4 regions of the Peribacillus sp. JNUCC41 genome follow, and region 1 is predicted to be linked to each of the others. Evidence: riboswitches for the same ligand, from Rfam matches in the RefSeq annotation. Region 1 holds a riboswitch; each other region holds the start of a gene.
The links. Region 1 has a riboswitch for cobalamin ahead of metE (5-methyltetrahydropteroyltriglutamate--homocysteine S-methyltransferase). Riboswitches for the same ligand answer to the same signal wherever they lie in the genome.
Positions count from the first base shown of each region.

Region 1 (7,745 bases):
TACAGCTTTGTAAGAACGGGATGGGCTGTTAACCCCGCCAACGATATGTTCCAATGCCTCTTTATGTAAAAGCTCCGAATTACTAAAATCCAATCTTAAAACCTCCTAAGAATATAAACATATTTCCTCTTAATCATAGCACTTTTCCGTCCGTAAATCTGGGGTCGAAGGCTAGGAAATGTGATGCGTCCCCTCATGGAAGCGCTGCAACCCTAGAACATCAGGATTCAGGGCCTTCATTTTGTTTGCGAAAGGGGGTTGGATCCCAAAACCCCGGTTATGAAAGTAAGAATGGCCAAGATGGTGTCAGGGTTTTCGATGTCGAATGATTGGCGGTTCATTTCGCCCTGGGCTTGGTAATAGATTAGTTGGCCGGTCCCTTTCTCTTCATTAATGCAAAGATGGAAGCTGATGGGGGTGCTTTCAATCGACCCGCTGGAATCCCTTTGGATGACCTGGCATAATAATTCACCGTACTCATCTTCATAAAGGAAGTCATATCGAAGGTCGAAAACGACTTTTTCAATTTGGGATAGTAATAATTTTTTGATATTCATAGCATACTCGTCTCCTTTATATATGTAACTGGTACAACGGCTATTCCCTCCCTGAAAATGGTAAATGGCAGCCAAGCATTTTTATTGTCTAAAAAGGGTAGGTTGGATAAACTAATTCATTAGGACAAGAGATTACGGAGGATGTAACAGGATGAGTGATGCAATTCAAGTGAAACAGCTTCGGAAGGAATTTAAGTCGGCATCAAGCCGTTCAGGGCTAAAGGGTGCCTTCCGGGATTTACTTACCAGAAATTATAAAATCGTCCCTGCCGTCAATGATATCAATTTTACTGTAAAAAAGGGTGAGATGGTAGCGTATATCGGGGAAAATGGTGCAGGGAAATCGACCACGATCAAAATGCTGACAGGTATTTTGGAACCGACAGCAGGTGAAATCACGGTCAATGGCATGAACCCACATAAAGAAAGGGAAAAGTTCACTCAGACAATCGGAGTCGTATTCGGTCAGCGCTCACAGCTTTGGTGGGATATTGCGGTTCAAGAGTCGTTTAGGCTGTTAAAAAAGGTCTATAAGGTAACAGATGAACAATATAACGGTCATATGGAACATGTCATCAAGACGCTTGATATCGGTCCTTTGCTGGACAAACCAGTGCGTAAACTCTCGCTTGGTCAGCGGATGCGCTGTGAGCTTGCGGCAGCTTTGATCCACAATCCGCCTTTACTGTTCCTGGATGAGCCGACAATTGGACTTGATGTACTCGTGAAAATGAAGATTCGTGAGTTCCTGAAAGAAATCAATGAGAAATATAATACGACTATCCTTTTGACTACACATGATCTAGGAGATATTGAAGCTTTATGTGAGCGTGTAATCATGCTTGATGAAGGACAAATCATCTATGATGGGGAATTGCAGAGTTTGAAAAATAACTGGGCGGAGGAAAAACAGATCCATTTTCAATTCATCGAGCCAATCGCATTGGAGGAATTACAATCATTAGCACTCCCATTTACCGCTAACTGGGTTTATGATGAGAAAAATCAAACTTACATTGCCTTGTTGAAAGAAGAAAGTGATCATATTTCACAGCTTGTTTCAGCTGTCGTATCTCATTTTAAAATTAAAGACATCAAAATCCATGAAACGTCCATTGAAGAGATCGTTCGCAATATTTACGAAGAAGGCACTGTCTGACTCTCTTATCATTAAGAAACAACGTGTCTATCAAGAAGGGGGAGGGCCATGGGGAAGTATGTTGCCATGATCCGCATGCGTTTTTTGATGATGCTTGCGTATCGAACGGATTATTATACCGGCATTTTAATTTATAGCATTAATATCGGTGCTTATTATTTCTTATGGAATGCCATATATGGAGAAAAAAGCTCAATTGAAGGACTTTCAAGCATGCAGATGACAACCTATGTCGCGGTTGCATGGATGGCGCGCGCATTTTATTTCAATAATATTGACCGCGAAATCGCCACTGAAATTAAAGACGGCAAGGTTGCCATTGAGATGATCCGGCCTTATAACTATTTAGGTATGAAAACGATGCAAGGACTTGGGGAAGGGATATTCCGTTTCTTCTTCTTCTCGATTCCGGGGATGCTTCTGGTAGCATTCATTTTTCCTATCGAATTGCCGCACGAGCCGGCTACGTGGGGGATGTTCGGCATTTCCTTGCTGTTCAGCTTCATCATCAATACACAAATTAACTTACTGACGGGAATCACTACCTTTTTCTTATATAATAATGCCGGATTAATCCGCGCTAAAAGGGTTATCATTGATTTATTTTCCGGTCTGCTGCTGCCCATCAGTTTCTATCCTATATGGGCGCAGGAAGTGATGAAATATTTACCCTTTCAAGGGATCAGCTATGTACCAAGCATGATTTTTACGAACGGGTACAGTTCAGGCGAAATTGGCATGGCACTTTTACAGCAGTTAATTTGGTGCATCATTCTCATAATACCGATTCAGCTTTTATGGATAGTCGCAAAAAAACAGCTGATTATTCAAGGAGGTTGACAGGATGTTTTATGTATCGATGTTTTTTCAATATGTGAGTCAATATATGAAAACAAGACTGCAATATCGAGCCGATTTCTTCATGGAAATCCTATCTGACCTGCTGAATCAGGTCGTGAATCTGGTATTTATCTTAGTCGTTTTTGGACATACACAATTTTTAAGCGGCTGGAGCCGAGAAGAAATCATATTCATTTATGGATTTTTCCTTATCCCATTCGCCCTTTTTTCAGCCTTTTTCAACATCTGGGATTTTAATGACCGCTATATCGTCAAAGGTGAAATGGACCGGATATTAACAAGGCCGATACATAGCCTATTTCAAGTCATTTTAGAAAGAATCGAGCTTGAAGCGTTATTTGGTGTTGTGACCGGTTTGATCATTATATTCTATTCGGGGATTTCATTGGATTTGCAGCTAGCGTGGTATGACCCGATCCTTTTCATCATTTTTGCTATAGGCGGGGCCCTTGCTTATGCAGCCATATTCGTTGCGATAGCAAGCATTGGTTTCTGGTCGGATGCGAAAACCTCCATCATGCCAATGATGTACAATATCGGGAACTATGGGCGCTATCCTGTAGATATTTATAATAAGGTCATTCGTTTTGTCCTTACGTGGGCGCTGCCATTCGCGTTTGTTGGTGTCTATCCGGCATCTTATTTCCTAAGAAAAGAAGAGTGGTATGCATATGCATTTGCCACACCTGTAATCGGGGTTGCCTTTTTCGTGATATCCGTTTTCATATGGAATCAGGGAGTGAAGAGGTACCGCGGGGCAGGGAACTAAAAAAACCCCTTCAACAGCATTCATGTTGAAGGGGTTTTTGTTTAGTTCCTTTTTTTCTTTCTTTCAATATATCTTGCTTGTGCTTCATCATATTGCTGCTTTTCCTCTTCCGTTTCCGGAATGACCTGAGGTACTTTTGTCGGCTTACCGTCTTCATCAATGGCCAGCATCGTTAAAAAAGCGCGTGCCGTAAGCTGTTTTTCACCTGTTAATAGGTTCTCACGCTCCACTTTCACGAATACCTCCATTGATGTGCGATGAGCACAGGTGACATAAGCTTCAAGATTGATCGCATCCCCTGTCTTGATGGGGGCCAAAAAATCAAAAGAGTCGCTTGAAGCAGTCACAACGGGTTTTCGACAATGGCGCATAGCTGAAATGCAGGCTATTTTATCAACATAGGCCATTACTTTTCCGCCAAAGATGGTATTGTGATGATTTGTATCCGGTGGAAAAACAAGGTCGGTTAAAAAAGTCCGTGACTGCTGTGTTGGATGGGCAACATTCTTTTCCATCATTGGCCTGTTGGTTTGGCCAAAAGGTTTTCACGGACGATTTTTGCTGCTTCGACCATGTTATTCAGGGAAGCGACGGTTTCCGGGATACCCCTTGTTTTCAGGCCGCAGTCGGGATTGATCCAAAACTGGTCTTTATTTAATACCTTGATGCCCCGTTCAATCATATCGACCATTTCTTCCACTGCCGGAACACGCGGGCTGTGAATATCATACACACCCAGGCCAATGCCTTTTTCATATGTTTTTTCCTCGAATGCGGAAGCAAGCTCCCCATGACTACGAGATGTTTCGATGGAAATTACATCGGCATCAAGGGAGGAGATGACATCCATGAAACTGTTGAAGTCGCAATAGCACATATGCGTATGAATTTGGGTTGTTTCCTCCACGCTTGATGTGGATATCAAGAATGAATTTACAGCCCAGTTCAAATACTCGTCGCGATCGCTTTTTTTCAATGGCAGACCTTCTCTAAGTGCAGGCTCATCAACCTGAATCATTTTAATTCCAGCAGATTCCAATGCAATGACTTCCTTTTCCAAAGCGAGCGCCAGCTGATAACAAACATTCTCCCTGGAAATATCATCACGGACAAATGACCAATTCAAAATCGTAACAGGACCTGTAAGCATTCCTTTTACCGTCTTCTTCGTCAGTGATTGTGCGTAAACACTTTCCCTGACTGTCATCGGTTCGATGAAATGGATGTCGCCATAGATGACTGGTGGTTTTACGCAGCGGGATCCATAGGATTGGACCCAACCCTTTTCCAGAAAGACGAATCCGCCTAACTTATGGCCGAAGTATTCAACCATATCCGTCCGTTCGAATTCCCCGTGAACGAGAACATCCAAACCGATTTCTTCTTGGATTTCGATCCATTTGCCGATTTCTTCGTTAACGAATGTTTCATATTGCTGAGCGGTCCAATCTCCTTTTTTGAATTTCCCGCGTGCTTGTTTAACTTCAAGTGTCTGCGGAAAGCTACCGATCGTAGTCGAAGGAAGGAAAGGCAATTTGAAAAATTCCTGCTGTTTTTGGTAACGCTCTTTAAATGGAATTTGACGGCCGGCGGTCCTGGTTTTAACCTTTTCGACTTTCGATCGTACAGTCCCATGATTCCGTGCATTCGAACTTGCTAACGTTTGAACCGTAATTTTATTGGCATCGACTTTTTCGGCGATTGCTTCAAAGCCTTGATTATTCCCTTTGACCAAGAGTGTGATTTCCTCAAGTTTCTCGTCAGCGAAAGCAAGGGCCTGTTTCACTTCTTTTGAAAGGGCGGATTCATTACGAACGGTCACTGGGACATGAAGCAGGGAACAAGAGGGCTGAAGCCAGATTTGGTCTTCGGCTACCTTTTTCTTAAGAGTCTCGATCAATTGAATTTTTTTCGATAAATCAGATAGCCAAATGTTTTTTCCGTCAATCACACCTGCAGCAAGCACTTTGTCCTTCGGGAAGCCGGATGCTACAAGATTACTTAGATTCCTCCCTTTATCATGTACAAAATCAAGACCGATTCCTTGGACTTTTAATTCGATGACTTCTTGGTAGTGTTCCACGGCATCAAAGTATGTTTGTAGCATGATGTTCAGGTTTGGTGCTGCTTCATTCAGCTTTTCATAGAGGTAAGTAACAGTTTGCATATCATCCTTGGAAATGGATGAAACAAGAGCAGGTTCATCCATTTGTACCCACTTCACGCCTTCTTGCTCCAACTCCCGCAGGATTTGCGTGTATAGGGGAAGCAAGCTCAAGATGATGCCAGGGATCTCTTGTTTATTGAAGCCTTTGGAGAGGGAGATGAAGGTATAAGGTCCGATCAACACGGGCTTCGTTTCAATCCCTAGCTTTTCCTTGGCTTCCCGATATGCTGCAAGTGGTTTATTTTCTGTTAAAGTCAGCTGTGGCAGTTTTAATTCAGGGACAATATAGTGATAGTTCGTATTGAACCATTTCGTCATTTCGGAAGCGACTTCATTATTGTTTCCGCGAGCCATTGAATAATAGACCGAAAGGGGAACGCTACCGCCTTCATAGGCTGTATAACGTTCAGGAACAAGACCGAACATGACGGACATATCGAGCATTTGATCATAGAAAGTGAAGTCGTTGACAGGAATGATATCAATGCCCCGCCGCTTCTGTTTTTGTACGTTGCCTAAACGGATTGCTTTTAGTTGTGCCGTAAATTCGGCTTCATCGATTTTACCTGACCAGTAAGCTTCCAATGTACGTTTCCATTCACGATCTTCCCCGATTCGAGGGTAACCCAAACTACTGCTTTTCAAAATTCCCATCCTCCCAATTCATATTATTGAACAATAAAAAAAGCATCCCTAACCGTCAAAAGAGAAAGTTAGAAATGCTTAAAATAAGAGGCACGCAGAATGCCCCTTACAATTATAAGGTCCCTAACACCTCCCTATCTCCCGTAGGTTAAAACAGTGTTGTTGAAATAGGCAGGTCTCCTGACTTGGGGATTATCATTAGCGGCGGGCCTTCCCGATCCGTTGATCAGTGGCATATTGGATGGCGCTAACACTCCCATTACAGTGGCGGGACCGTGCCGGAATTACACCGGACTTCCCTTTTAATCCTAATTTATAATTAGGAACCTATTTCCACATATGAAATTTTACAAAACCTGCCTTTATAAACTGTTTGCAGGTTGAAGATTTTTAAAATAAAAACTATTTTAAAAATTTAGACAACCTTAACATATCCAACCAAAAGGGTCAACATGAGATTCGGGAAAAGAATCCGTTTTTTGAGTGTGTTGGTGATGAGGATAAGGTCTGTTCCTAAAAAAGAATATATTGTTTGGACAGGGAGTATGTATAGAGGGAGTGGCGTATTGAAATGGGGCGTTGGGGATGACTTTCTACATCTTGATTGCAGGAATCATTTTTTGCATGGTGATGAGCATTCGTACGTTATTTCTTGTTGAGTCGGGAGGAAAGAAGTTTTCTCTGGAGGATATGCTGTGGCTTGGCAATTTATATGCGACGATATTGGTTGGATTTGCACTGATTTATTTATTATACGAGCTTCAGAATCATTCGGTGATTCTTGATATGGGCAATCGGTTGGATGGCACTTTCTATGAACAGTTGAAGACTTCCTTTTACTTTAGTGCGATGACGATGTTTTCTGTAGGTTATGGAGATATAGCCCCGATTGGCATGGGAAGGATGATAGCTACCATTCAGGCTTTCATCGGGTATACACTGCCGGCAGCGTTCGTGATTCGGACAGTTATCGATTTGGAGCAGAAAGATAGGAAGGATAAATGAAAGTTGTGTTTCTTTCGATTATTGGGTACTCTTACCATAATGAAAGAAATGGAGGGTTCAATATGACTGTTAAAATTGGAGAAAAAGCACCTGATTTCAAACTCCCTGCAAACAATGGTGAAATGGTTTCCCTATCGGATTTTAAGGGGAAAAACATTGTTTTATATTTTTATCCAAAAGACATGACGCCAGGTTGCACGACGGAGGCCTGTGATTTCCGGGACCATAATGAGCAATTTGAGGAATTGGACGCGGTCATCATTGGTATCAGCCCAGATCCAGCGGCACGTCATGAAAAGTTCATCGAAAAGCATGGATTGCCTTTTCTGCTGCTTGCTGACGAAAATCATGAAGCGGCTGAATCATTTGATGTTTGGCAATTGAAAAAGAACTTTGGCAAGGAGTATATGGGCATTGAACGTTCAACTTTCCTGATAGATAAGGCTGGTAAGGTAGTCAAAGAATGGCGTAAAGTAAAAGTCAAAGGCCACGTCGAAGAAGCTCTTGAAACTCTTCGCGACCTCGAAAAATAAGGGACAGGCAGATGAAGGATGAGCGAATAACGAAGCTTGCAGCCAGGCT
Region 1 covers NZ_CP062163.1:2,622,093-2,629,837, forward strand. Annotated here, with positions in the region: gene JNUCC41_RS12745 (glutamate-1-semialdehyde 2,1-aminomutase) at 1-93, opposite strand, end outside; gene JNUCC41_RS12750 (hypothetical protein) at 237-557, opposite strand; gene JNUCC41_RS12755 (ABC transporter ATP-binding protein) at 709-1,716, shown strand; gene JNUCC41_RS12760 (ABC transporter permease) at 1,765-2,556, shown strand; gene JNUCC41_RS12765 (ABC transporter permease) at 2,561-3,346, shown strand; gene JNUCC41_RS12770 (acyl-CoA thioesterase) at 3,388-3,861, opposite strand; gene metE (5-methyltetrahydropteroyltriglutamate--homocysteine S-methyltransferase) at 3,861-6,167, opposite strand; cobalamin riboswitch at 6,312-6,504, opposite strand; gene JNUCC41_RS12780 (potassium channel family protein) at 6,744-7,163, shown strand; gene bcp (thioredoxin-dependent thiol peroxidase) at 7,226-7,696, shown strand; gene JNUCC41_RS12790 (aminopeptidase) at 7,708-7,745, shown strand, end outside.

Region 2 (7,745 bases), 290 kb from region 1:
AAAGATAAAAATACTTGTGCATGCGGCACAAGGTATAATGTATTCGCAATGTTGACCAGAAGCGACCTTCGAAAAATCAGGTTCAAGCATTATAAAGAAGTGACATGTCCTAAATGTAAATCCAGTATCATTGATAAGGAATAGACTTTTAACACCGGGCGGGTTTTTACTCCAAAAACTTTGATAGAGCTGGCCTTTTTCGGTAACAATAGCCCTCATGCCTCCTTACCCAGATTACACACAAAATCGAATAAAAAAAGACCCTTTCAAGATCTTTTATCATTGCTATGTAAAGTGAATGTGCAGCGGAATATAGCTGGCTCGATTCAAATCATCAGTTTATAAGCGCTACTCCGCTTCCCGTTTGGTCTTCCATCAACTGGGCAAATATTTCTTAAGTAATAACTCGGCAAGTACAGGGTCTTTCAGGTCATTCAATAGCGTGCAGGAGCCCAATTCGTCAAATGGCCAAGACTTTTTTCGGGAATCCATTTCGGGAACATTATGAGCATGCATGGCCTATTTGTAGGCATAATAATCCTTCAGGTTATTGGTGGTACCACCCCCATAATATCGTCAGGGAAAGCTTCTTTAATATCGGATATTCACTAAGGTAAAGACTTATCCCTTCCCAGTATGAGGATGCGAGTTTATTTTCCCTTTTCACCGGTATCATCAATATCAGCATATCATCCCATTTTTGTCACGATGATTTCTTTATATTTAAGATAAAGCTGTTCTTTCATATGATCCCATTCCGAGGCTTTTTCCGCTTCACTTTCAATCAGGTTCGAATGGGCAGTAAGTGACCCTCTTCCAGTTTCAAAACGGCAATCCGGTGTGGCCTGTATAAATCATTGTTCATCAATGTCGCATATTCGACTATTTAGCTTATCTTCTATTTTCTCTTCAAACAATTAAGTTATGTAACTATCCTTTACCTCTTCTTCGAGAATCTCCGGGGAACATTCACCTAGGTGAATGGGAAAAGAATCAGCAAAATGCAGCGAACCGCCTTTCCATACTTTTGGATACAAACGATCATCCCCTCTCAATACGATCGCCACAAAGTCCCACGAAAATTCCAATTGAAATGATTCCACCGTAAAATCCAATGTTTCTTGGATTGTATCGAATTTCACTAAATTCCTTGCAGTCAGTCTTAAATGATTCTCAACCTTTTCCAGCAGTTTCGTTCTTTTCTCGCTCTTATTCATAGGAGTAACCCCCATTTTCATAATTCATTTAAATACAGAAAAATCTGAATCATGGAAGCGAAAGCGATTAAGAAGGCTTTGGAAATTTTTTTGCCCTTCATCATTGGATGTTGCCCATCGGCATTTCTTGAAATTTCCCCCTTTATGCCTTTTACCTTCATTCGCCTATAATACGAAATGAATAGCCCTCGGTTTGTCGTTAATATTATCCATATAGATTGAAAGAAGGACTCATGCTATAATTTAGTGCGTTAAAACAGAAATGAACACACATATATAGAAAGAAGGAGTGTTTCTTTGAATACATCTGGATATAAACAGGAATGGTTCGGCAACGTTAGAGGAGATATTCTATCGGGAATTGTCGTTGCCTTGGCATTGATTCCGGAGGCGATTGCCTTTTCGATCATTGCTGGCGTTGACCCAATGGTTGGTCTATATGCCTCATTCTGCATTGCCATCGTCATCTCTTTTGTCGGCGGAAGGCCGGGAATGATATCGGCAGCCACTGGTGCAATGGCACTCGTCATGGTCGATCTTGTAAAAGATCATGGCTTGAACTATTTACTTGCTGCAACAATATTGACTGGTTTGCTGCAAATTTTACTAGGGGTTTTAAAGATCGGGAAATTAATGAAGTTCATACCGAAGCCGGTCATGACTGGTTTTGTGAATTCTTTAGCCATCTTGATTTTCACGGCACAGCTCACCCATTTCGTGGGCGAAACATGGATCATGTATGTCATGACAGCCGTTTCTTTAGCTATCATTTATCTTTTTCCGCTGATCACGAAAGTCATACCTTCACCACTTGTCGCCATCATATTCATGACGATCGTTGCAGTTGCCACGGGGGCTACGGTGCGGACGGTTGGGGATATGGGGCAATTGACCGAAGCGCTACCGATGTTCATGCTTCCAGATATCCCTTTGACCTTCGAAACTTTGGCGATCATTTTCCCTTATTCCATAGCCCTTGCATTTGTTGGGCTGCTTGAATCATTATTGACAGCCCAAATAGTCGATGAGATGACTGACACGGACAGTAATAAAAATAAGGAAGCCAAAGGCCAGGGGATTTCGAATATCATTGCCGGATGCTTTGGCGGCATGGCGGGATGTGCAATGATCGGCCAATCCGGTATCAATATTAAATCAGGAGGAAGGGGGCGGCTCTCCACTTTTGTAGCTGGCGCATTTCTTATGGTATTAATCGTGGTATTGAATGATGTCCTTATTAAAATCCCGATGGCTGCACTTGTCGCAGTCATGATCATGGTTTCAATCGGGACCTTTGACTGGTCTTCCCTAAAGAGGCTCACTAAAGCTCCTAAGTCGGATGCAGCCGTGATGATCGTGACGGTCCTCATTGTCCTTTATACACATGATTTATCAAAAGGGGTATTTGCCGGAGTGCTCTTGAGCATGATTTTCTTCTCCGCTAAAATTTCTAAAGTGGCTGTAGTGAAAACGGAAGATATTCAGGCTAAGAAAACCATTTATCATATCAGCGGGCAGGTATTTTTCGCTTCTGTCCAGGACTTTGTTTCGAAGTTCGACTTCAAGGAAAAAGCCGATTCAATCGTCATCGACTTTTCCCATTCTAAAATCTGGGATGCTTCAGCAGTTGGTGCCGTTGATACGGTTATCCTTAAATATCAGCTTCTGGGAATACCTGTCCAAGTGCAAGGACTGGATGAAGAAAGTTCGTTATTGCTTGAAAAACTCGCCACATCAGAAAGTAAAATATCTTGAAGAAGTAAGTTTTGTTGAATAGAAACTTTTCAAACCGACAAAATAGATAACATGAATTATTTCCTTTTGAAAGGGGCGAAAAGCATGACACCCGAGCAGGATTATACAGCTGCAAATCTGTCACCGGATTTATTGAATGAACTGAAAAGCTTTGAAAACAGACTTGGCGAGGAAGCCAACAAAGAACTGATTGTCATTGCCTATGAAAAAGAAAAGGAAGCTTTGAATTAAGAAAAAAGACTCAACCACCCTTAATGGTGGTTGAGTCTTTTTTTGCATATACAGAAAAAGGATGTCCATGTTTTTAATGAACACCCCCTTTTCCTGTATTATTTGCTGAATACGTCCGTTAAGATCGGCACGATTTGTTTTTTACGAGATACAACGCCTTCTAAGACGGCGATGTTATTGTTTAATGAAACGTCGTATGCTTTTTCCACTGCATAAGCTGCTTTACCAAGCGCCAAGGCAGCAGAGTCATTAGTCAAGATATCCGTTACGACAAATAGGAATAAGTCCAATTCTTTCTCAGCGATGACCGCTCCAATCGCCGCTTCCAATTCTGCTTGCTTAGCAAGGACTTCGTTCGGATCTACAGCATTGACCTGTGCTATCTCCACTTTAGCCATCCCCATGGAGAATTCCTTTGCATCAAGCGTGATAAGCTGGGCAATCGTTTTGTCGCTCAAGTCAGCTCCGGCTTTCAACATTTCCAAGCCGTATGTTTCAGCGTCGACTCCCGCAATGGCAGCCAGTTCCATTGCTGCTGCAACGTCTTGCTCCGTGCATGTAGGAGATTTGAACAATAACGAATCGGAAATGATGGCAGACAACATAAGACCTGCGATTGCTTTAGGGACTTCGATGCCATTTTCTTTATAAATTTTATTTAAAATGGTTGCCGTACAGCCAACTGGTTCCGCCCGGTAATATAGTGGATCGCTTGTTTCAAAGTTAGCGATACGGTGATGGTCGATAACTTCCAATACACGGACTTGGTCAATATCTTCAGCACTTTGCTGGCGTTCGTTATGATCGACCAGGATTACACCCTCAGCTTCCCCTGCGACTTTTTCCACAAGGCGGGGAGCTTCGAATTTGAATTGGTCCAATGCATATTGGGTTTCACCATTCACTTCACCCAGACGAACTGGTTCAGCGTTGATACCTAACTGCTTTTTCAGGTCTGCATAAGCGATTGCTGAACAGATTGTGTCTGTATCCGGGTTTTTATGTCCAAAAACTAATACTTTTTCCAAGATTTTATCCCCTTTTTCTTAAATATTTTTCCGCGAATCCCCTCATCGCAATAAGGGAGAGCCACCTTCACTAGACAATTTATTTTAACACAAAATCGCCTAAAATCAGTGCTTGAATTACCCATTCCCCAATAAATTCTTTCATTCCTTCGCACTCTGCCCTCACTTTGTCAATAGATAAGGGTTGGTTTTTTTCAAATATATTAGTTGAATTATCATCGTATATGGCTTACGATAATATAAGCAGAAATACTAGATATTGATTACATAAACATTACCAATAACTATATATAGAATTTTTTATAATCCAAGGTGCCAGTGATGGCTGAAAAGGGAATCCGGTGTAAACCCGGAACTGTCCCCGCAACTGTAAATGTGACGAAATGAGAAACCCACTGTATAGCTCTCTATACGGGAAGGACTCAAAGTAGGATGATCATGAGTCAGGAGACCTGCCTTGAATTTTTCACGTTTCTTATTCTTCGGGGATTGAGATGATGAAACGATAGTTTAACGGCTATTTTTTCATGGCTCTTTTATTCTATCGTTTGATCCGCTCAATTCATTGGGCGGTTTTTTTATTTTAGAAGGAAGTCAACAAGGAGGATTATTAATGACTCAAACATATAACTCTACCATAAGTGAAAATGACACAGAAGCGAAGTCCGTCCAGCTCGAGATGTTATCAAAGGAATTCGAAGGCCATCTCGATATGGAAAAGTTCAAAAAGCGTTTTACAAAATGGCTAGATCGCAAAAGTGACTCAACCGAAGAACAGGCATCAAAAAAACTGATTCAGCTCGCTCTTGAAAGTGTGGATATCGATGCTCCGGATTGGACGTTCGTTGCTGCAGCAGAACTGTTGAATACAATGTATAGGGATGCACAAGCCAATCGAGGCTATGAAGGCATGAGTTATGGCCCATTCTATGAGCTGATCGCGGAACTCTCCCAGCTTTCAGAAGGTCAGCGTTATCCTATTTATAAATCAGAACTGCTATCTTCATATACGAAAGCGGAAATTGAGGAATTGGGTTCGGTGATCGATCCGGAAAAAGATAAATTATTCTCGTACATAGGCATCTACTTATTGAACGACCGCTATCTGGCCCGCCCTCAAAAGGACAAGGTCTACGAACTGCCACAAGAACGTTTCATGATCATCGCGATGGAAATCATGCGATTGGAAAAAACGGAGCACCGCCTGCAACTTATTAAAGAAGCATACTGGGCCATGTCCAATCTTTATATGACCGTTGCTACTCCTACACTCTCCAATTCAGGTAAAACACATGGACAATTAAGCTCCTGCTTTATCGACGCAATTGAAGATTCCATTGACGGAATTTACCTATCAAACTACGATGCAGCAAAAGTATCTAAATTTGGCGGCGGAGTAGGTCTTTACGTCGGTAAGGTTCGATCGCTTGGTTCTGATATCCGAGGTTTCTCTGGAAACAGTTCCGGCACGACTCCCTGGATTCGACTATTCAACCAGACAGCTGTAAGTGTCGATCAATTGGGGCAACGTAAAGGTGCCATCGCGATTTACTTGGATGCCTGGCATAAAGATATCATGAGCTTCCTCGATTTAAAGACACAAAACGGGGATGACAGATTAAAAGCCCATGATATTTTTACAGGCGTATGCATACCCGATTTATTCATGGAAGCTGTACGCGACAGAAAAGAATGGTATCTTTTCGATCCGCATACCGTTAAACAAACCCTTGGATTTTCACTTGAAGATCTTTATGACGAGAAGAAAGGCGAAGGAAGCTTCAGGAATCATTATGCACTTGCTGTCGAGGCCGCAGAAAATGGCACACTTCCAAACTATAGCTTTGAAAAAATCAAAGCGATGGACATCATGAAAAGCATCATGATTTCTCAATTGGAAGAAGGCGTACCGTATATGTTCTACCGCGATGAAGTGAATCGGAAGAATCCCAATAAGCATAAAGGTATGATTTATTGCTCTAACCTTTGCACGGAGATTGCCCAAAACTTAAGCCCTTCGACAATCACGGATGAATATGAAACAGAAGATGGAGATGTTGTTGTGGTTCGTAAAAGCGGCGATTTCGTTGTCTGCAACCTTTCATCCATTAACTTGCCCCGGGCAGTGGGCAGCGATGTTTTGGAAAGATTGATTCCCATTCAGATCCGCATGCTGGATAATGTCATAGATGTTAATAATCTTCCTGTCAAACAAGCATCCATCTCGAACAAACGTTACCGGGCAATTGGTTTAGGAACGTTTGGATGGCATCATTTACTTGCCACACAGAATATTTATTGGGAATCCGATGAGGCTGTTCACTATGCAGATGCTTTATACGAAAAGATCGCTTACTTAACAATCAAGGCATCCAATGAATTGGCTAAGGAAAAAGGTTCATACCCATATTTTGAAGGATCTGATTGGCATACAGGGGACTATTTCGAACTGCGTGACTATACAGATCAAAAATGGATGGATTTAAAAGCAGACGTGCATGGACACGGGACCCGTAATGGCTATTTAATGGCCATTGCCCCGAATTCTTCGACAGCTAAAATCGGTAATTCCACGGATGGAATCGATCCTTTGTATGAAATTGAATTTTACGAAGAAAAGAAAAACTTCAAATTCAAGGTGACAGCTCCAGGCTTGACGCCAAATACGTATGAATATTATAAAAAGACGCGATTTAATTTGGACCAACTGGAAAGCATCAGGCAAAATGCAGCCCGCCAACGCCATATTGACCAAGCAATCAGCTTTAATCTGTATGTACACAATACAATCAAAGCGAAGGTTCTATTGGACATACATTTAACGGCATGGGAAAGCGGATTGAAATCAACGTATTATGTTCGTTCGACTTCTTCCGAATATGACAATGCCTGCGAAAGCTGTTCAAGTTAACGACTATCATAACCCAGTAATCTATTCTTAAAGGAGTTTTCACGAATGACCAATCATATCAAAAAGATTCGGATGCTCGAACCTACGCATCCAACCAAAGCAACCGGTGTTTTCAAAGGAGAAGCTTCAGGCTTCCTCCTTTGGAACGATATTCAGTATGAAAAATTCTATGATACCTATACACAGCTCATCAATAACTTTTGGAAGCCTTCGAGCGTGAACATGATTCAGGATAAAAAACAGTGGGGCGAATTGGACGAAGATATCCAGGACGCTTTTCTCGATATCCTTACAATGATTGCTGGAATGGATAGTCTTCAAACGCCCACTTTAGTAGAAATCCTTCGGTACATCAAAGATCCGGCGGCAAAAGCTATTCTGGCCAACATGGCCCAGCAGGAATCGATCCATAATGAGTCTTATTCCTATATCCTTGCTTCCTTGATTCCTGTAGGCAAACAAAAACAGCTATTCGACCGCATTAAAGAACATCCTGAAGTGATTAAGCGTAACCAACCGATCGTTGATGCTTATCAAACGTTCGTGGACGATCCCAGCCCTCAGCATTTATTCGAGGCACTGATCCATTCAACGAACCTTGAA
Region 2 covers NZ_CP062163.1:2,911,822-2,919,566, reverse strand. Annotated here, with positions in the region: gene JNUCC41_RS14185 (hypothetical protein) at 1-144, shown strand, start outside; gene JNUCC41_RS14180 (hypothetical protein) at 918-1,217, opposite strand; gene JNUCC41_RS14175 (SulP family inorganic anion transporter) at 1,515-2,972, shown strand; gene JNUCC41_RS14170 (hypothetical protein) at 3,057-3,203, shown strand; gene JNUCC41_RS14165 (manganese-dependent inorganic pyrophosphatase) at 3,302-4,231, opposite strand; cobalamin riboswitch at 4,525-4,705, shown strand; gene JNUCC41_RS14160 (ribonucleoside-diphosphate reductase subunit alpha) at 4,845-7,142, shown strand; gene JNUCC41_RS14155 (ribonucleotide-diphosphate reductase subunit beta) at 7,188-7,745, shown strand, end outside.
Region 2: it holds a riboswitch for cobalamin, as region 1 does, so the genes downstream of both, JNUCC41_RS14160 (ribonucleoside-diphosphate reductase subunit alpha) here and metE (5-methyltetrahydropteroyltriglutamate--homocysteine S-methyltransferase) in region 1, are expected to answer to the same signal.

Region 3 (6,564 bases), 400 kb from region 1:
ATCAATATAATAAAAACCTGGTCAAGAGCTAGTTTTTCTCATTAAACTTTCCCAACCCTTTTGAAAGTGTTTCCATTCGCCATCTTCCACGTCTCCACGATATATCATTATCTCGTATTTAGCCGTTAATTCACTCATCTCATCCGTATCGTACACTGCATCCACATAGGCGGCGTACTCCCTTAAAGTTTGCCCCTCCGGACGAACCAAACCAGCTCGTTTTAACTGTTTCAATAATATTAAATAGGCAGTCGAGAAATGAGCACCGGTTTTCTTTCTATAACGAAGAATCTGCAGATGGGGAATCCACTTCCTTCTGAAGAAATAACCAATAGAAGCAAGTATCATTACACCTGACAGTGTGATGGCAGTCCATTTTAAGAACCATTCCATGTTCCCTGTTTTCAAGGGGGATCGAGTTTCCCTATCAGGTGTATCATGACGTTCCTTGGCCTCTTTCCTTGTTTGCTCTTTATTAATTGGGGTTTCTTCAGTGTTCTTCACTTCCTGTTTCCATTCCGAATCGTAAAATTCAACTTCCCCATCAAAACCCTTTGTCGGCTCGAAGGGAACCCAGCCTATCCCTGCAAAATAAACCTCGACCCAGGAATGCGCATTATTATTGGTCACCTTATAAACGGATTCGCCATCAAGGATTGATTTTTCCCCTTCCGTATAACCCTTTACCCACCTTGCAGGCATATTGGCGGCTCTTAGTAAAACGACCATTGCACTTGAAAAATTATCACAATACCCTATCTGTGTCTCGAATAAGAATTGATCGACATAATCTTGATTGCTCTCCGGATAGGGAACATCATCCTTAGAATAAATGAATTCAGGTCCGTCAAAATAATCCTCAATGGCTTTTGCTTTATCGTACCAATTCGTTTCATTTCTTATAAGCCGGGATGCCAATTCATATATCCGGTTTGGCAAACCCTCTGGAAGCTGAGTGTTTTTTTCCATTATTAAATCCATCGACCCGTCGGGATCCGTTACCTTCCTTAACTCAGCTATATCAAAACTCTGCATATCATAGCTAAGCTCATACTCTTTCAGGGAAAGTCGTTCGCCATTATCCTGTTCGGAAATAACTTTGTCCATTCCCTGATAATATTTGAAATCCTTCCCGTTTTTGGCCTCAATCTTTTTTAAATACCCGGATTGCGGATGAAGGATATGGGAATATGATTCCATCATGGACACATTTGCCGTCATTCCTTCTGTCCTCACCACTTCAGTAACGTCGTGAAGACCTAAAGATGCCATATCCTGTCCGTTGGAAAAAGTGTGAAAGTCCGTTTCCAGTATGGAATCCCACCCTTTACCGGTATAAATATCCTTGTTCTCGACTTTCCAGTAATGTCCTGCAGGAGCATTATTATAAAAAACGATGGAACTATCCGGCTCTATCGAACCGCCAAGCGCCGAATCGTCTTCATCATATCCCACACTTTTACGCTTCGAACCGCCTTCTTCTTTCCCCGCTTTATCAGAATAAGAAGTAATATAAGGCACCGGGTCCGGCCACTGCGGAGAGAGCTTCGGGGCAGCGAAACCAACAAGGACACTTACCAATATCATGCCGGTCAGCATCAAGATCCACTTATTGATGGAAGCCATCTGAAACTTGATCCTCTCCTGTATCGTCAGACGCAGCAGGGACAGCAGGCCTAGCATCAAGAAGCCGATGATGATTATTCTAATCATTGCCATATCCCCCGCATAAGGAGTGAATGTGTCTAGTACAGATATAAAAATCACCGTTAACATAAAAAAGAAAAAGATGCTTTGCCTCACCATCACCCAGTAATGGATCAAGTATGTTACAAGCCAAAGAAGGACAAAAAATAACAACGTTCGAAATGGATTTGTGATCAACTCCCAATTCCCATCATATATGAAACCAAGATTGCCCTTAAAATCCGCTAGAAATCCTTTCAGCCATGACAATTGAAATAAAGCGTCGTTTAAATGGAGGAACTGTAATGAAATCATTATATAAGCACTATTGAGAATAACTCGGATTGACCAATGTAGGCGGAAATAATGCAGCAGCAGGGAAAAGAGCAAAAATAAAATAAAAATGATGATATTACCTGTATCGGTGAGTTTATCGACAGGCCTTAACCATTCAGTAATCAACAACAGACCAAATACATACATCAAGACATGCATGTATCCTTCCAACTTTTCGGTAGTGACATTCACTTTGCCATCACCTCTGATCTATCAAACTTTAGTTGGCCCTGTTCAAAAAAGCTAACCTTCATCCCCCTCGAAACAGCTGTAGAACTTGATAACCTTTCCTCATCAGTAAGATTTGCCTGTTTCTTAACACATAACATTAATCCCTGATTAGGCTGGAAAGCACTCAATATGTCCACCTTTTCTAAAGTTAAGTCTGAAACGATGAATATCACAGCAGCGTTTGCCGGAAGAATTCCCTTCCTGACATTTTCATTTAATGCGTTTACAACACTCGGCTCTTCTTTAACAAGTCTGTAAAAAATCTTTCGTTTCTGGTTATTGCCTGCTGCTGCCGGTATGATCATCCTCGACCCCATACTCACATACCCAATTTCCATGCCTTTCTTTAACATGGCGTGAGCAACGGAAGCCGCCATTACAATGGATTCTTCGAATAAATCCGACGGCTTTACATCAAGCATGATGAATACATCCCGGTTTTTCTGCACTTCGAATTCCTTCGTCATGATTTCACTCGTTCTGGCCGTCGCCTTCCAATTAATCCATGACAACTGATCGCCTGGCTGATATTCCCTTACTCCGGATACCACTGAATGTTCCCGTTGTGTTTTCTTTGTTGAAACCACTGCCCCCTGATTGAACACTCGATCAATACCACTGTAGGCAAGCTCATGATAACGAGGAAAAACAGTTATTTTCAGAGGTGAACTATATATCGCTTCCTTTTCGACTAACCCGAAAAAATCCCCAACCCAAAAGCGGATCGATTGAAATGAATGCTCTCCACGCTCCATGTCTTCCAAGGTATATGACATGCTGAAGGTACGCCTGAATCCCGGAAAGATAATGACTTTCCTTTGGAATCCCCTATCTTCCAGACGCTGAGGGAATTCCTCCTCTACCACCATAAATAATAGGGGCAGCCGGTTTTTACGGATAAACGTCAATGCTATTTCAACAGATTCGCCGGCCTGACATTCCCTTTTATTGACCTTTCTCTCAACGATCAAATCATGCAGCGGATAAAACAGCAGAATCAAAGCGTACACAGAAAACGGCAAAAATGAATAAAAAATGAACCAACTGACAAAACCACCTTGAAACATTGCATAGCAAAAGGAAACGGTCATGAGTAATACAAGTCCGACCACACTCATATTTCCCCTTAAAATGTTGATGAATTTGCGCATTAGGTCATAGCCCGCTTTACAGGTACCTGTGTTGTCGCCACAACTTCATGTATCACCATTCCAGCATCGAAGCCATCATACTTCGCTTCAGGTTTCAAAATAAGCCGGTGGGAAAATACGAATGGAACCAAATATTGAACATCGTCCGGCAGAACATAGTCCCTGCCCTGGACCAGCGCGTAAGCCTGGGCTGCCTTCATCAAGGCTATCGATCCACGCGGGCTTACACCTAAATAGACCCCTTCATGCGTACGTGTTCGATTCGCCAATTCAACAATATATCGTTTTATTGTGTCATCCACTATCACAGCTTTTACCTCAGCCTGTAATTCTATCAATTCATCCAAGGTGATGACGGCTTCCAGCTCATCAAGCGGTACCGTGTATTGAGCTCTATTAAGAACCTCTATCTCTTCTCCCACACCCGGATAGCCCATTTTCATTTTTAATAGGAATCTATCCAATTGAGCCTCCGGAAGCGGATACGTCCCCTCGTATTCGATCGGATTTTGTGTCGCCATTACGAAGAACGGCTTCTCCAATCTCCTTGTGACACCATCAATCGTCACGCTTGCCTCTTCCATGGCTTCAAGTAATGCAGACTGAGTTTTCGGCGAGGTCCGGTTAATTTCATCGGCTAAAATAATATGTCCCATTATCGGACCTGGCCTAAAAATGAATTCTTGTTCCTTAGGATTGAAGATCGAAACACCAGTAACATCAGAAGGAAGTAAATCAGGTGTGAATTGAATTCTCTTAAAGCTTGCACCTATAGATTTTGCCAGTGCCCTTACCATGACTGTCTTCCCCACGCCCGGAACATCCTCCAATAAAACATGTCCACCGGAAAGGAGTGCCACGATACTTAGTTCTGCTATATCCCGTTTTCCGATAATCACCTTTTCGATATTCCCCAGAACGATTTCCAGTTTTTGATTGACTTGCTTATAATTCATTCTCTACCTCCCGGGATTCACAGTATCACCATTATTTCATACCTTTTCTATATCAAAATTTTACATTAAGCACCAATTAAACCTTACATTGTAAGTTTACTAGATATTCGGTAAACCATAAACGAATTTGTCTAAAAATATTAATGCAGTCTATTGAAAAAGGTATGGTAAACTGTTGCTAAGTGAATATGAATCTTGCAGAAAATGGTGCTGCATTGTCAGCTTAATAGGGAATTCGGTTTAAAACCGAAGCTGTTTCCGCAACTGTAAGTGCTAATGAAATAAGATGTTTACCACTATTTGAGGATGTAATCGCTCGCCGACTACCGGCCATTTAACCCAAATGGGAAGGTTCTTAGAGTAAAATGACGCACAAGCCAGGAGACCTGCCTTTTTTCATCGTATTATGCTCTTCGGAAGATAGGAGATTGTACGGCTCTCCCATCTTTTTCTACTACAGATATATAGATGCCCGAAGCCGACCAAAACTCTTGGTCGGCTATTTGTCTTGCTGGGAAAAGCAATACGGAGGTCATTCACCCAATACGTAAAAGGAGGAAGATTTATGGCAAAGAAAGACTTTCGTTTTTTATGCTACCCATACATGCGTGAGTCAGTATCGACCGTCGATTTTGAAATCCGCACAGACTCATTGACGACACAGATCGGCTTGGCCGCCTCACTTACTGAGGACGTCCCCGATGTATACTATGACTTAATGGAATTATTGCCCATGGTTTACCATTTAAACGGCTCAGTCCGTGGGGTTTTAGCCATTACCGGCGATGATCTCGACCGCTTAAGTGCAATCTACGACCGATATGTCGCTGAAGTGAGGGATCGAATCGAAACATTCGTCCTTCCACAAGGATCAACCGCAGCATGTACTTTGCATACTTGCCGCAGTGAGGCCAAAAAGTCCGTGCGCGCTTTACACAAGGTAAGTCTAGAAAAGGAAATTCCAGGAATTCTTTTTGATTACGCTCACTTGCTTGCAAATGTATTATTTGTGATGGCAGTCTACGTCAATAAGCAACAGGGGATCGAGGAGATTCCTTTTATAAGTAAATCATACCCAACCAAACCAATGAAAAAGAAAACGGAGGAATAAATAATGAAGAGAACCCTAGGATTCAGTTGGATTTCCATGCTGATGCTTACGCTTTTCCTCACCGGATGCGGAGTGAACGATGATCAATCCTCAAAGGATAATAAAGATAGTAAAAAGGTCGAAGATATCAAGGACTATACCGTTACGGATGATTCTGGTAAAAAAATAAAATTCGAGAAAATCCCGGAAAAGGTCGTTTCACTTCAGCCAAGCAATACGGAAATCTTATTTGCCCTTGAACAGGGTGATAAAGTCGTTGGCGTGACCGACTTTGATAATTATCCAGAGGAAGCGAAGGATATCGAACATGTTTCAGACTCCGTTAACATCAATGCAGAAAAAATCATTGCCTTGAAACCTGATGCCATCATCGCTTATTCCATTGGGGATGAAACGGCACTGAAACCACTTGAAGATGCCGGCATCCCTGTATTCATCATTAAATCTGCGGCAAATTTCGATGATGTATATGGTGATATCGGGCAGATTGCTAAAGTGATGGGTGTAGCCGAAAAAGGGGATGAATTAGTGAAAGATATCAAATCCCAAATTACAAATGTCCAAGAAAAAGTGAAAACTGTAGATGAAAAGGAGCAAACATACTTTGAAATTAGCCCTGCTCCGGAAATCTATACAACAGGATCGGAGACCTTCCAAAATGAAATCCTGGACACTGCCGGCATAAAAAACATCTTTGATGACCAAAAAGGCTGGGTTAAAGTATCCGATGAAGAAATCGTCAAAAGGAACCCTAAATCCATCATCACCACGGCCACGTATGCAGATGATGCCATTGGTGAAATTAAATCGCGTAAGGGCTGGGTAGATATCGATGCGGTGAAGAACGATGAAGTCCATTTACTTGATGAAAATATCATGTCACGTCCTGGACCAAGGATTGGGGAAGCTGTTGAACTCGCAGCAAAGACTGTCTATCCTGACTTGTTCAAATAACACGATAAGAGGGATGCGCCAATTAATCGGCGCATCTAAGTTTGTAGTCAAAAGGGGTTCGGAATTAAAAAATTCTGAACCCCTTTTAGAAACACCAATTTGGGCCAGGTTTAAGAGAATTAGGCTCTACATCGACTAT
Region 3 covers NZ_CP062163.1:2,219,817-2,226,380, reverse strand. Annotated here, with positions in the region: gene JNUCC41_RS10995 (DUF4129 domain-containing transglutaminase family protein) at 22-2,214, opposite strand; gene JNUCC41_RS10990 (DUF58 domain-containing protein) at 2,211-3,371, opposite strand; gene JNUCC41_RS10985 (AAA family ATPase) at 3,404-4,360, opposite strand; cobalamin riboswitch at 4,549-4,768, shown strand; gene JNUCC41_RS10980 (hypothetical protein) at 4,926-5,471, shown strand; gene JNUCC41_RS10975 (ABC transporter substrate-binding protein) at 5,475-6,425, shown strand.
Region 3: it holds a riboswitch for cobalamin, as region 1 does, so the genes downstream of both, JNUCC41_RS10980 (hypothetical protein) here and metE (5-methyltetrahydropteroyltriglutamate--homocysteine S-methyltransferase) in region 1, are expected to answer to the same signal.

Region 4 (7,745 bases), 1.5 Mb from region 1:
ATTCATTAATAAAGATTAAGCTTCCTAGTATTACAATCGCGATCAGCCAATTGCGTGAGGAATAGGTGTAAGTATCCTCTATATAGGAAAGGTTCTCCTGATAGCCTCTTGCGTTCATGGCCATCGTCAAATGTCCAGAGCGCTGCAATACTCCTAAAAATAATGATGAGGTTAGTAATCCGAGAGATCGAATGCCTTTCATTAACGAACCATACCCCAGCCGTGAAGCTTGTGATTGGTGAATGGCCAAAGCCGTTTCTAAAAAAATAAAGATGAAGCGATAGGTCAATTCTATTAAATCGACCAATAAGGAAGGCACTTTAAGTTTTCGCATCACCGATAGAATGACGGTAATGGGTGTAGTTAAGGTAAGAAAATATAAACAGCTGATGCTGCCTAATACGACAGTGATCAAATTGATCACTGTTCCTATGCTGTCATCGCTGATGAATATTTGCCAGTTCCCGACCTTCCAGGACCACCATATATTCGAAAACGAAGTAAATTTGCTTGTAAAAGAAATAAGGATGGTAATTGTTCCTGATAGTATAAAAAATCCCGGTAATAGAAGTAATTTAAGATAATAAGAAAGCGGGATTTTTGCCGCAAAAATGATTAAAGCGCTCATCACCGTAAAAGTGATGAGCGAAACGGTCATATCCCTTACCGTTAACGAAAATAGCATAAGGGAGAGTGCAAAAACCATCTTTTCCAACGGATGTACATCCTTTAGCCCATTGAAATAGGCATATTTATCAATGAGTAACATGCTTCGATTTTCCGGGAATTTCCTGTTTGGTTTGTTTATTCCGTTGTCTCGTTACACCTATGAAATAACCAATGAAACCGGCTCCGATTGCAGCTTGCAGCGCAAATAATAAACTTTCGGTTTCCGCACCTGGCGGCTCCCAAATACTGTTGAACCATGGCTTGTATTCCGGCTGGATTTTGGTGATGGCTTTTTCAGCTTCTCCATCGGCACCGCCAAATTCCGTTCCTTGTTGGGTGATTAACGGTATGGTAGCAAGAACGACGACCAGGAAAAGCAACAGTAAACTTTTTTTCATGTTAACGGGCCTCCTTAGATAAAACTCGCAGCAATTTCAATTCGCCTAGATTGTATTTTTTTAAGAAATTCATCACGACGACTGTCAATAACCCCTCACTGATTGCCAAGGGAATTTGGGTCAGGGCAAAAATCCCTGCGAATTTACTGAAAGAGGCCATGAATCCTCCTACCTCGGATGGAAAAGCAAGAGCAAGTTGAATGGAAGTTACCACATAGGTTCCCAAATCTCCAAAAGCAGCAGCCAAGAACACGGCAAATGAAAAGGACCAACCTAATTTAGTTGCGCCCTTGAAGACGAAGTAAGCAATGAACGGTCCGCAAACGGCCATGGAAAATGCATTGGCCCCTAATGTCGTCAATCCTCCGTGAGCCAGTAAAACGGCTTGAAATAACAGAACGATGGAGCCAACGACACTCATGGCCAACGGTCCGAATAGAATGGAGCCCAAACCAACTCCGGTAGGGTGTGAAGAACTTCCCGTAACGGAAGGAATCTTTAGGGCAGATAAAATGAATACAAATGCACCCGATAAGCCAAGCATCATTTTTGTTTCTGGGTTTTCCCTTACTTTGGATCTAATGGACCGGTAACCCAGGATTAAAAATGGGAGCGTCACGGCCCACCAGAATATAGCCCATTCAATGGGTAAAAAGCCCTCCATGATATGCATGGCCATTGCCCGTTTTGGGACGAAAAGCAGTAAAATGACAAAATAAATGGTCTTCCAATTGGTTCTTTTCATTCTTTCTCCTTTCAAAACTTTTAATTTTTCTGATCAATCTTGAGAAGAAAGGCGCGCCCAACATAAAAAGCACTTCTCTCAAAGGAAAGAAGTGCGTAATGAACAGGAATTTTGCAGCATAAACCAACCATGGGCCTTTCTGCCTGATCCGCACACCCATCCTCGTAGGTTGAAACAGTTTCACGCTTCATGGCAGGTCTCCTGGCTTTGGTTCATCATCCCATTACATCCTTCCCATCTCATTTGACAGTGGAATAGTTAAAGTAATAGGACTCCCCTTTACAGTGGCGGGACCGCTCCGGATTTTCACCGGCTTCCCTTTTAAGCTGAACTCCGAAAAATTCAACACCATAAAACTTATGTAATTATTTAGAAAATTCTCGTATAGTGTACCATAAAGAAATAATTCCAGCTACACTATCTTTTTTTTTTTTGACTAAATTTGTTGCAAGGAAAGGCTTGTTGACAGGATATACACTATTAAACTTTTCTAAACAGTCGGAATAAACTATTGAATTTTGATAAAGTTGTTATATGATAGATAAAGTTAGTTAGAAATGTATAATAAAACCAAATATTTCATTTTAAAAGTGCCCTTGTGTGAATAAGCAAGGGATAATAGGGAAATCGGTGAAAATCCGATGCAGCCCCCGCTACTGTAAACGCTGATGAAATTGTCGATAGCCACTGGCATTGTTGCCGGGAAGGGACAAGGTAAAATGAAGCGTAAGCCAGGAAACCTGCTTTTAAAATTGCATGATACTTTTCGGAGGGAAAGGTAGAAGGACTATGACGATTTTGGGAGATTGGGCATTCTTGCCTGGGGCTCCTCATCCATATAGTTTTTTTAAACCTTGACTCTTATGTTAAGGTTTTTTATTTTGCCTTTTCCCTGAACGCAGGAGGAAGAACATGACTACTTGGAACTTAATGGGTACAAATACACATCTGTTGATTTGTAATGGAAGCAGCTGTATGAAAAAGGGCGGGGAAGAAGTAACCCAGGCGATTCGCGATGAAATTACTTCCAAAGGACTGGACATGAAAATCCATACAACCAGGACACGGTGTAACGGAAGATGTAAGGATGCCTGCGTTGTGATTGCCTATCCTCAAGGAAACTGGTATCGAGTGGAGACACCTGATTTCGGTCGCCAAATTGTCAGCCATATCGATGATGGGGAGTTTGTTCCACAAATGATCTACCAATTCAATGATGGGGAAATGGCACCCAATCCAAATTTTCCTGCTCATACGGGTATTTCAAAGAACAAAGCGTGAAAGGAGATGTCTTAATGAGTACAAACGGTAAATTATTCGTCGTGGGCTTTGGACCAGGGAATTTTGAACACATTACCAAACGTGCTGTCGAAGCCCTTCAAGAAAGTGACTACATCATTGGTTATAAAACTTATGTTGAACTCATTCAGGGACTGCTTACAGATCAAACGATTATTAGTACGGGGATGACTGAAGAGGTATCACGTGCTCAGGAAGCAGTGAAACAAGCGGAGCTGGGTAAGAAAGTTGCGGTAATCTCCAGCGGGGATGCTGGAGTTTACGGGATGGCTGGGTTGGTTTATGAAGTATTGATTGAAAAAGGCTGGAAAGAAGAAACTGGAGTGGGCATTGAAGTCATTCCTGGCATTTCTGCAATAAACTCTTGTGCATCTTTACTTGGGGCACCAGTCATGCACGATTCGTGTACAATCAGCCTCAGTGATCATTTAACTCCTTGGGAACTGATCGCTAAAAGGGTTGAAGCAGCTGCAATGGCAGACTTTGTCATTGCCCTGTATAATCCGCGCAGCGGCAGGCGGACGAGGCAAATTGTTGAAACACAGAACATTCTCCTTCGCTACCGTTCGCCCGATACACCTGTCGGGTTGGTGAAAAGTGCATATCGAGATAGGCAGGATATTGTCATAACCAATTTGAAAGATATGTTGAATCACGATATTGGAATGTTGACCACCGTCATTATTGGTAATTCATCCACCTTTTTATATGATGACAAAATCATCACACCAAGAGGGTATCAGAGGAAATATACTTTGAATTCGGAAAAGCAACCATTGAAGCCGCATCAGCGTCTGCAAAAAGAAGCGGAACCGTGGGCATTAGATCAAGAAGCCTTCACCGAATCCTCTGGAGGAGTTGGATTACTTACAAAAGCACCTGAAAAGAAGCCAGCTTCCTTTGAAATGGCAATGGAAGCACTGTCAAGAGTCAAGGGGCAAACCGTTCAGCAATCCATTGAGCCGATCGTTCAGCAAAAAATGGAGTCGGTATTCGAACTTGCCGTTAGTCCAGGTGTGGCGAATAAACAATTCACTCCCAAACAAATGATGACACTTGCGGAAGTTGTCGGGGAAAAGGGCACGATGGAATACACGCCAAATCATAAAATCGTATTAAAGATTCCGACAATGGATCCGGAAGTCATTACGGGGAAATTGCAATCAGCAAACTTTCTATTATCACCGATTGGAGATGTACTGACATTAAAAGCATGTGATTTCTGTGATGGTGAAAAAACCGAATCCATTCCTTATGCGGATGAAATACATCGGGTGCTTGGCGGAATGAAAATGCCAAAGGAACTTAACATCGGTTTTAATGGGTGTGGGATGGCTTGTTATAGTGCTGTGATGGATGATATCGGGATTGTCTTTCGAAAAGGGAAGTTTGACTTATTTCTTGGAGCTAAACCGGTTGGAAGAACAGCCCATCCAGGTCAGCCTGTTGCGGAAGGCATTGAACCTGAACAGCTTGTTGAACTGATTATTGATATTGTCACGGAGTATAAGCAAAATGCCCATCCAAATGAGCAGCTTTTTAAATACTTCAAACGTTCGAAAAAGATACAGAATTTTTCTTATCAGGACATCGCTCCCAAGATAAACATAGAGCCTGCGCCTTGTGAAGACTAATCAAGAGGGGGAAAATAAATGAAAGCAGTTTTGTTCGTAGGACACGGAAGCCGCTTGGCTTCGGGAAACGAAGAAGTCCTTCATTTTATTGAAAATATGATTCCGGCATTGGATGGGCGCTTCCTTATAGAAACGTGCTTCTTGGAATTTGCGGCACCGAATATATCCAAAGGCATTGATAATTGTGTAAAACGAGGGGCTTCTGAAGTTATCGTCATACCGATCATTTTGTTGCATGCAGGACATTCGAAATTACATATCCCAGCTGAAATAGAGGATGGGAAAACAAAGTATCCAGAAGTGAAATTCACATATGGCCAAACGATCGGGGTCCACCATGATATATTGACAATCCTGACAGACCGTCTTGAGGAAGCGGGATTCGATACAGCTTCTGAACAGGCTGAGACAGCAATATTGCTGATTGGCCGAGGTGGCAGTGATCCTGATGCAAATAGTGATATATATAAAATTTCACGATTATTATGGGAAAAATTGAACGTAAAATGGGTCGAAGCATCTTTCATGGGTGTAACGGACCCGCACGTTGACGAAGGTATTGAACGATGCATCCGCCTAGGGGCAAAAAAAGTAGTGATGCTGCCATATTTCCTCTTCACAGGGGTGTTGATGGAAAGAATGGAGGATATGCTGAAAGGCTATCAAGAGCAATATCAAGATCAAGAATTCATTTTGGCGAAGTATTTTGGATATCATCCAACATTACAGAACATTCTGCAAGAACGTGTAATTGAAGCTAGTGAGGGCAGATCAAGCGGGGCACGTGATTTGGAAAACTATCGTAAACATGTCGAGGAACATGGACATGCCCACCATCATCACCATCATGACCACGATCACGATCACCATCATGATCACCATCATGATCACGATCACGACCATAATCATGATCACGATGGGCAAGTGGCGGGGACGTCAAAATGATTTTGTTTTTGGCGGGTACAAGTGATGCAAGGGAATTAGCGATTGAGATGCAGCAGGTGGGATTCAAGGTTTTGGCAACTGTTGTAACCGAATCGGCGGCCAAAAGTTTGCAAGATGCAGGCATATCCACCCGGATTGGCCGCTTAACTGCAGAGGATATGACATCTTTAATTTCTGAAAAAGGTTTTCAGGCTGTAGTTGATGCAAGTCACCCATTTGCCGAAGAAGCATCCAAGAACGCCCTTAACGGAGCAAAGGCAGCAAATGTCCCTTATATTCGTTATGAGCGTGAAAGTCAACGGTTTCAGAATGATAAATTGATAGTTGTCCGTGATTATGAGGAAGCTGCCAAGCTTGCCGCTGTGAAACGGGGAGTCATCATGCTCACGACAGGAAGTAAAACCTTGGCCGTGTTCGCAAAAGAATTGGTAGGGCTAGAGAATACAAGAGTCATAGCGAGAATGCTGCCGCGCATGGACAATATGGAAAAATGTGCGCAGCTGGGCATTGAACAAAAAAATATCGTTGCGATTCAAGGGCCATTTTCCAAAGAATTAAATAAAGCTCTATATGAACAGTATGGCGTCACTTTGATGATTACGAAAGAAAGTGGCAAGGTCGGTGCGGTTGATGAGAAATTGGAAGCAGCATTGGAATGTGGAATAGAGACGATCATGATATCGCGACCGGATGTTGACTATCAAAATGTTCATTCCAGTTTTGATCATGTCATCGCCGAGTTGAATAAACAACTAAATGAAAAATAGGAGGAATGCAAGATGGATTTTAAAACGGATTTTAAACCACTAACGGTAGACCCAGACAAAATATATGATTATAGCTTCTCGATCATAGCTGAAGAAATGGGCAATCATGATTTTTCTGAAGATGAATGGAAGATCGTCCGCCGGGTCATTCATGCTTCAGCGGATTTTGAATTGGGAAGAAGTGTCATCATCCATCCAAATGCCATTCAAGCTGGTATGGAAGCCATTCGCAAAGGTAGACATGTCATTGCGGATGTGCAAATGATCGAGAGCGGTACAGGCAAAAAAAGATTTCAAAAACACGGCGGGGACGTTCATTGTTATATTTCAGATCCGGATGTGATGGTCGAAGCAAAACGTTTGAATACGACAAGGGCGATCATTTCGATGCAAAAAGCCGTTAAAGAAAATGAAGGGGGCATTTATGCCATTGGCAATGCACCTACAGCTTTACTTGAGCTCATTCGTCTTATTAAAGAAGGGATTGCAAAACCGGACTTAATCATTGGAATGCCTGTTGGGTTTGTTTCTGCAGCAGAATCGAAAGAGGAACTCGCTAAGATCACGGAAGTTCCATTCATTACGAATATTGGTCGAAAAGGCGGAAGTACTGTCACTGTTGCTGCATTGAACGCGATTTCCCTTTTAGCTGATAGTTAAAAAACATGGAAAAGAAAGTAAAAAAAGACCCCTCACAAATGCGTCATGGGTATACGACAGGGGCATGTTCGACTGCCGTGACTAAAGCGGCATTGACTGCATTGATCACGGGGGATGCACTTGATGAAGCGACGATTTCCTTGCCCATCGGGCGAGATGCCACTTTCACTATTGAGAAATATGATATATCGGAAAATGCGGTTAGTGCTGAAACGATCAAAGATGCCGGAGATGATCCCGATGCCACCCATCTGGCACATATTATCTCTACTGTCAGCTGGTCGGAGGCACCTGGGATTATCCTGGATGGAGGGATAGGTGTGGGTCGTGTGACCAAACCCGGGCTTCCTGTCCCCGTAGGAGAAGCGGCCATTAATCCTGTACCGCGCAAAATGATTTTAACCACTGTGGAACAAACATTGGAAGAATTTAAGATCAATAGAGGAGTGAAAGTCGTCATCTCCGTACCAGCAGGTGAAGAAATAGCGAAAAAAACATTAAATGGCCGCTTAGGGATTGTGGGAGGCATTTCCATTTTAGGAACAAGGGGCACTGTCGTCCCTTTTTCCAGTTCAGCCTATATGGCAAGCATCGTCCAGGCAATCAGTGTCGCCAAAGCGAGTGGTTG
Region 4 covers NZ_CP062163.1:4,157,311-4,165,055, forward strand. Annotated here, with positions in the region: gene cbiQ (cobalt ECF transporter T component CbiQ) at 1-769, opposite strand, end outside; gene JNUCC41_RS20185 (energy-coupling factor ABC transporter substrate-binding protein) at 756-1,067, opposite strand; gene JNUCC41_RS20190 (energy-coupling factor ABC transporter permease) at 1,069-1,812, opposite strand; gene JNUCC41_RS20195 (hypothetical protein) at 1,833-2,003, opposite strand; cobalamin riboswitch at 1,987-2,180, opposite strand; cobalamin riboswitch at 2,384-2,574, shown strand; gene JNUCC41_RS20200 ((2Fe-2S) ferredoxin domain-containing protein) at 2,725-3,093, shown strand; gene cobJ (precorrin-3B C(17)-methyltransferase) at 3,108-4,745, shown strand; gene JNUCC41_RS20210 (sirohydrochlorin chelatase) at 4,764-5,690, shown strand; gene cobK (precorrin-6A reductase) at 5,687-6,457, shown strand; gene JNUCC41_RS20220 (precorrin-8X methylmutase) at 6,470-7,117, shown strand; gene JNUCC41_RS20225 (cobalt-precorrin-5B (C(1))-methyltransferase) at 7,123-7,745, shown strand, end outside.
Region 4: it holds a riboswitch for cobalamin, as region 1 does, so the genes downstream of both, JNUCC41_RS20200 ((2Fe-2S) ferredoxin domain-containing protein) here and metE (5-methyltetrahydropteroyltriglutamate--homocysteine S-methyltransferase) in region 1, are expected to answer to the same signal.